DNA from 2 places in the Streptomyces sp. NPDC002386 genome. Region 1 is predicted to be linked to the other one. Evidence: riboswitches for the same ligand, from Rfam matches in the RefSeq annotation. Region 1 holds a riboswitch; the other holds the start of a gene.
What was found. Region 1 has a riboswitch for guanidine ahead of ACWCPN_RS13750 (MBL fold metallo-hydrolase). Riboswitches for the same ligand answer to the same signal wherever they lie in the genome.
Positions count from the first base shown of each region.

Region 2: another riboswitch for guanidine. It lies ahead of sugE (quaternary ammonium compound efflux SMR transporter SugE); the one in region 1 lies ahead of ACWCPN_RS13750 (MBL fold metallo-hydrolase).

Region 1 is NZ_JBSFBX010000005.1:381,463-384,853, forward strand. It holds gene ACWCPN_RS13740 (hypothetical protein) at 1-776, opposite strand, end outside; gene ACWCPN_RS13745 (hypothetical protein) at 773-1,210, opposite strand; guanidine-III (ykkC-III) riboswitch at 1,653-1,720, shown strand; gene ACWCPN_RS13750 (MBL fold metallo-hydrolase) at 1,733-2,611, shown strand; gene ACWCPN_RS13755 (LysR substrate-binding domain-containing protein) at 2,957-3,391, opposite strand, start outside.
Region 2 is NZ_JBSFBX010000001.1:781,686-785,076, forward strand. It holds gene bcp (thioredoxin-dependent thiol peroxidase) at 1-238, opposite strand, end outside; gene ACWCPN_RS03510 (DUF3618 domain-containing protein) at 331-660, shown strand; gene ACWCPN_RS03515 (GroES family chaperonin) at 773-1,075, shown strand; guanidine-III (ykkC-III) riboswitch at 1,143-1,212, shown strand; gene sugE (quaternary ammonium compound efflux SMR transporter SugE) at 1,247-1,567, shown strand; gene ACWCPN_RS03525 (transglycosylase domain-containing protein) at 1,577-3,391, opposite strand, start outside.

The DNA.
Region 1 (3,391 bases):
GAGACCAGCACCAGCCGGCACGGAGCCTGCGCCAGCGCGGTCACCATGGCGCCCCGCAGCTTGTTGCCGTCGACCTCGTCGAGCCCGTCCAGGAACAACGCCACCCGTCCGGACTCCAGGAGCTGCCGGGCCCGCCCGCGCCCGCCCCGCCCGGCGAACAGCGTGTACTCCCGAGCCAGCCGTTGCGCCGCCCACTCCGTCGGCTTCTCCCGGGCCGGGTCCCAGCCGTCGAGCGTCAGCAGCACCGGCACCGGGACACGTGCCCGCTCCTTCGCACTGAGGTCCGGCCGGGCGCGGTGGCGCAGCGCGGCCAGCAGAAGCAGCACCGTGGTGGCCGTCTTGCCCACCGCAGGCGCACCCAGCAGAAGCAGCCGACCCGAGGCCAACCCGCCGTAAACGGCGTGCAGTTCGTCCAGCCCGCCACCGGCCCGCAGCCGCTCCTGGGTCACCGCCGCCAGGCCGGGCAGCGGTTCGAACCGGGCCCACCGGCCCTTGGCGGTCGCCGCGCCGACGGGGCCCGACAGGTCCCGGCCGGTCACCCGCCAGCGCGGCGGCAGCGGAGGCGGCTCCAGCAGCCGCCGCAGCCCGGCCTCCTCCTGCCACTGCGTCCAGACGGCGCGGGCCAGCTCGTCGGCTGCGGCGTCCAGCGGGGACGGGGGCTCGGATCCGTGATGGTGATGGACGTTCTGTGTGCTGCCGGCGCCGGTCTGCAGGGCGACCGGCCCGTGAAAGGCGTTGCCGCCCACCCCGTCCGGCCCGGCACCGGACCCGCTCATCCCGCCGTCCCGAAGCGGATGTCCTGGGTGCTGTGCGCACCCGTCTGGAAGGCGACCGGCCCGCGAAAGGTGTTCCCGGACACCGCCCCGCCGGTCTCCTCGCCCCCGGCCCGCGTCCGCAGTGCGTCGATTCCGGCCAACAGCTCCTCCCGCTCCGCCGCCGCCACACTCGCCAGCAGCGCGGCGAACTCCCCGCGCCACGCGCGCGCCTGCACCTCGCGCTGCCACTCCCGTCGCCCCTCGTCCTCGCCCGACGCCAGCGCGGCGGCGGTGCGGTCCAGCCGCTGCAGCGCCTCACCCTCCCGGTCCGGGTCACCGCAACCGACCAGTCGGGCACACCTCGTCCGGAACCACGCCCACAGGTCCGAACCGGCGGCTTCCACCACTGCGGTGCCCCCCGCCGCGGCGGCAGCCGTCATCACCTCGTCAAGCATCGTCAAACCCCCCAGTCCGGCTTTAACTTCCTGAACGTCCTGAATCAGGACAGGGACCCTAGCGCGGCGCGCACTCGAACCAGATGGTTTTCCCGATTCCAGGACCGGGCACCACGCAGAGGCGTCCAGTCGATGTGTCGCGGCTTGTCGAAACCGGCGCGCCGGCACCGGTGGTGCTTGCTGCGCATGGCTGTGACCCACACTCTCGAAACACGCCCCAGCGCTCGCTTCGTGCCGAGCCAGAGATCGTCAGCTGCACGAGGTTGATACGCAGGGTGTCTGGCTGAGATCCACGAATATGGCGGAGACGGGGCCCGGAATGGGTACCGTCGGTCGCGCGGGTTGCTGTTGAGCTGGGCCGAAGTTTCTGCGCGGGAACGGGACGCGATCCGAGGCCATCGGGCTTCCGGCAAACCCTGATCGATAGCGTGTTAGCGTCGCGGAGGAGGCTCATAGGTGCCTGCCCCGGACGAGATGTGAGCCGTGCCCGGCCCGCTAAGACGACGCACTCAAGGAGACGTCATGGGTGCCGATAGTTCCCTGATCGACTTCGAGGGGGCCAAGCCGAGGCCTGGTGCGCTGGACGTGCGGTGGATTCACGGCTCGCCGTCGGCCAAGCACAACGCCGATCCGGACATCCAGGTCCACGGCTGTGACGAGCACACGTTCATCCTCCGGCAGAACATGGCGATCGACTACGAGGCGCCGTTCTTGTTCCTGCTGTTCGGCAATGAGCGGGCGGTACTGATCGACACCGGTGCCACCGAATCCGCCGAGTTCTTCCCTCTTCGCCAGGTGGTCGACGAGCTCATGGAGTCCTGGCTCGCGTGTCACCCACGGGACGGCTACCAATTGCTCGTGCTGCACACTCACCCGCACGGTGATCATGTCGCAGGTGACGACCAGTTCTCCGATCGTCCTGACACCACGGTTGTCGGTGCGGAGTCGGCCGCCGCCTGGCCGTATTTCGGATTTGCCACCGACCCTGATGCTGTGGCGCGCATCGACCTCGGGGGGAGGGTGCTGGAGTGTCTGGCGACCCCGGGCCACCACGAAGCGGCGGTGACGTTCTACGATCCGTGGACCGGTTTCCTTCTCACCGGTGACACGGTCTACCCCGGCCGGCTCTACATCGACGACTGGCCGGCATTCATCCGGACGATCGATCGCTTGATCGACTTCTGCGACCACCGGACGGTCACCCACGTCCTCGGCTGCCACATCGAGATGTCCCGGCAACCTGGTGTGGACTATCCGATCCGTACTGTCTATCAGCCTGACGAGCCACCGCTGCAGATGACCACCGACCACCTGCGCGAGATCCGCAGAGCGCTGGAAGAGATCGGCGACCAGCCGCGTCGTCGGGCCTTCCCGCTCTTCGTCCTGTGCCCTAGCACCTGAGGGCATCGCGGTTGGCCGGCAGCATGAGGCCAGAACACGTCGCGGCTGGGGCGGTCTGCCTGACGACCTCAGCCAGGCAGTGTGGCGCGAGCCTTGAAGATCGTGGCTCCAACATCGCCGCGTTGCCGCACCCGGTTGCGCACTGTGGCCTGGTCAGGGGCTGTAGCGGCCTTGGCGCGACTCCAGCGGAACGCAGGGGTCCTTCCACACGGTCGTAGAAGTTGCGCAGCGCCACCCGAGGCGAGGGTGCGCATTCATTGCGCAGCCCACGTGTGCGGCGCCCACCGGTGGACATTCTCGATCCGCAGGTTGCCACGTGGCCCGATGGGGACCGGGGATCCGCCGTCATGACTCAGGAATTGGAACCGCCTCGGCCGACTGCGGCTGCGTGACGCGGTCGCGGGCGTCGGATGTCGGAATGCGTCCAAGACCGAGGCGGGCGGGGAGTTGGCGGGCGACTGCTGCGAGTTCATGAGCGGGGGGCCGACGGGTGACCATGAACAGGGTGAGGAGGCCGGGCAGGGGAGCGGGGGACAGGCGGTCGGTCTGCTGTGCGTAGGCGCGTGCGAGTCCTCGGGGGAGTACGGCCGGGCACTGCAGGAGGTGGGCCATCCGCACGGCGGTCTCCGCGGTGGCAGCGGTGCGGACTCTGGCGCCGAGTTCACTCAGTCGTTCATTCATGCCGTCGGTCGACATGTCGTAGGTGTAGGCCACGACATCGAGCCCGGCGAAGGGGCGCCGGCCTGTGCCGACCGCCACGCCGGCGGGAGTCAGGACGGT
Region 2 (3,391 bases), on a different contig from region 1:
CCAGCTTCTCCGGCTGGTCCGGGGAGATGCCGATGACGTCGTAGCCGGCGTCGGCCAGGAGGGAGAGGTTGTCCGTGAAGTCGCAGGCCTGCTTGGTGCAGCCTGGGGTCAGCGCCGCGGGGTAGAAGTAGACGATGACCTTGCGGCCCTTGCGGTCCGACAGGGACACCGGGTTGCCGTCGGCGTCGGGGAGGGTGAAGGCGGGGGCCACGTCGCCGGGCTGGAGTCGCTCGCTCATCGGTCCAGCGTAACGGGGGGCGTTGCGGTGCGGCCCGGGTGGGAACTGACAGACTGTCCAGGACAGCATCAGGAGACTTCGGAGGCCGTACGGTGGCGGACACGTCGGACACCAGAACCCCGGCAGAGATCGAGGCGGACATCAGGCGCCGCCGCGAAGTACTGGCCGAGACGCTCGACGAGATCGGGGTGCGGGTGCACCCGAAGACGATCGTCGGGGACGCCAAGGCCAAGGTCGTCGCCAACCTCGACCACACGGTTGGACGGGCGTATGTCCAGGTCAACCGGGTCGTGAGTGACGTCAGGGCACAGTTCGTGGACGAGGAGGGCGCGCCGCGCCTCGAGCGGGTGGTGCCGGTGGCGCTCGTCGCCGTGGGGCTGGTGGGGCTGCTGGCGCTGGGTGTGCGGCGGCGCGGCCGCTGAGCGGCGCGGCGCCCCGGGCTCGTACGGGCGTGCCGAAGGCAGGTAGGTTCGAAGCGTGAGCGCCAACAGAAACGTGCAGAGCACCCCCCACCACGACAAGCTGCCCATTCGGATGCTGCATGACCGGGTGCTGGTCAAGCAGGAGACGGGTGAGGGCGAGCGGCGGTCGGGCGGCGGAATCCTGATTCCCGCCACGGCGGCGGTCGGACGCCGGCTGGCCTGGGCCGAGGTGGTCGCGGTGGGTCAGAACGTGCGGACCGTGGAACCGGGCGACCGGGTGCTGTTCGACCCGGAGGACCGGGCCGAGGTCGAGGTGCGGGGCGTCGCGTACGTGCTGATGCGGGAGCGGGACCTGCACGCGGTGGCCGCGGACCGCTTCGAGGGCACGGAGGACTCCACGGGCCTGTACCTCTGAGGTCCGGGTACCGCAGGATCCGGCGACGGCGGGAGGGCCGGTGACCACGGTCACCGGCCCTCCCGCCGTCGCTTTGCTATGTTCGAAGGAGCCCGACGAGACGCGCCGTACCGGGACGCAGGCAAAGACGACGCACCAGGAATGGGTTCCGTCTGCCGGAGGTGTGTCGTCGTGGCGTGGGTTCTGCTGATCGTCGCCGGGCTGCTGGAAGTGGCCTGGTCGGTGGGGATGAAGTACACCGACGGGTTCACCCGGCTCGTACCGAGTGTGTTCACGGGTGCCGGGATCGTGGCCAGCATGGTGCTGCTGTCGTACGCGGCGAAGTCGTTGCCGATCGGTACGGCCTACGGCGTGTGGGTGGGGATCGGGGCGGCCGGGGCGGCGGTGCTCGGCATGGTGGTCCTGGGTGAGCCGGTCACCGCCGCCCGTGTCTTCTTCGTCTGCCTGCTGCTGGTCGCCGTGGTGGGGCTCAAGGCGACCAGCGGTCACTGACGGGCGGTCCTACGGTTGGCCGCCGGTGGCCCCGGTGTCGGTGCCCCCGCCCGTGTCCAGGCCTCCGGTACTGCCGCCGGGTGTGCCGCCGCCGGTGTCCGTGCCCCCGCCTGTCGTCGGGCCGCCGTCGGTGCCCCCGCCCGTCGTGGTTCCGCCGCCGTCGGTGGTGCCCCCGTCCGTGGTGGTGCCGCCCCCGTCGGTCGTCGTCCCGCCGTCGGTGGTGCCCCCGTCGGTCGTGGGGGTGCCGCCGGTGGTGCCGCCGTCGGTCGTCGGGGTGGCGCCGGTGGTGCCGCCGTCGGTGAGCGTGCCGGTGGTGCCGCCGTCGTCCTGGCCTCCGGTGCCGGGGTCGCCGGAGGGGTCGACGGGGGCCTGGGTCTGGTCGGCGCCGGGCTGGAGCTGGAGGTCGAAGTCGCTGACCGGCTTCCCCTTCAGCGCGTCGCGGGTGTACTGCGCCCAGATGGCGGTGGGCGGGCCACCGCCGTTCATCCGGGGCTGGCCCAGGGCGTAGTACAGCGACTTGTGGGCCGCCGTGACCGGGTCCTGGCCCATGACGGACACCACGGTGGCCAGGTCCGGGGTGTAGCCCGCGAACCAGGCGGCGGTGTCCTCCTCGGCGGTGCCGGTCTTGCCGGCCGCGGGGCGGCCCGCGGCCTGGGCGGCGACGGCGGTGCCGTTGTCGACCACGCTCTGCAGGATCGACGTGGTCGTGTCGGCGGCCTCGCGGGTGACGGCCCGCCTGGTCTGCCGCTGGGGCAGCTCGATCTGCTGGGTGCCGTCCTTGGTGACCTTCTCGACCATGGTGTACGCGGCGCGCTGACCGTGGTTGGCGAGCGTGGCGTACGCCTCCGCCATGTCCAGGACGCTGGCGGTGGCGGTGCCGAGGGCGATGGACGGGTAGGGCTGGAGGTCCTTGGTGCCCTCGGGGATGCCGAGGTCGACCGCGGTCTGCTTGACCCTGGCGGGGCCGACGTCGACGGCCATCTGGGCGTAGACGGCGTTGACCGAGAGGTCGGTGGCCTTGCGGACGGGGATGTCGCCGTACGACTTCTCGTCCTCGTTGGCGGGGTTGTAGCCGCCCCCGGTCCAGCCCTGCACGGGGCGCCTGCTGGTGCCGTCGTAGATGGTGTTCGGGGTGATGGGCCGGCTGTCCTGGGTGGTGGAGCTGTTCTGCACGGCCGAGGTGAACACGAAGGGCTTGAAGGTGGAGCCGACCTGGAAGTCACCCCGGGTGGCGCCGTTGGTGTACTGCTTCACGTAGTCGATGCCGCCGTACATGGCGACGACCTTGCCGGTCCTGGGGTCGACGGAGGCACCGCCGGCGCGGACGTAGTTGTCGGCCTTGCGGTTCTTCTTGTCCAGCTTGGAGATGAGCTGGTCGTCGACGGCCTTGACGAAGGCGTTCTGCCGGTTCTTCTGGATGGTGGTGGTGATGCGGTAGCCGCCGGCCTCCAGCTGGTCGGAAGTGACGATGTCGTTGTTGATCAGGTACTGCCTGGCCGCGTCGACGAGGTAACCGCGCTGGCCGGACAGGCCGTTGGGGAGGGTCTGCTCCTTGGGCATCGGGAACTTCAGGCCCGTGCGCTCGCCCTTGCCGAGCCAGCCCTCCTTGACCATGCCGTCCAGGACGTAGTTCCAGCGGGCGACGGCGGCGGGCTTGTTCTCGGGGTGCGCGACGACGTCGTACTCGCTGGGGGCGTTGACGAGGGCGGCGAGGTAGGCGGAGCGGGCCGGGTCGAGGTCCGCGGCGTCCTTGCCGTAGTAGGCCTGTGCGGCGGCCTGGATGCCGTAGGCGCTGCGGCCGAAGTAGCTGGTGTTGAGGTAGCC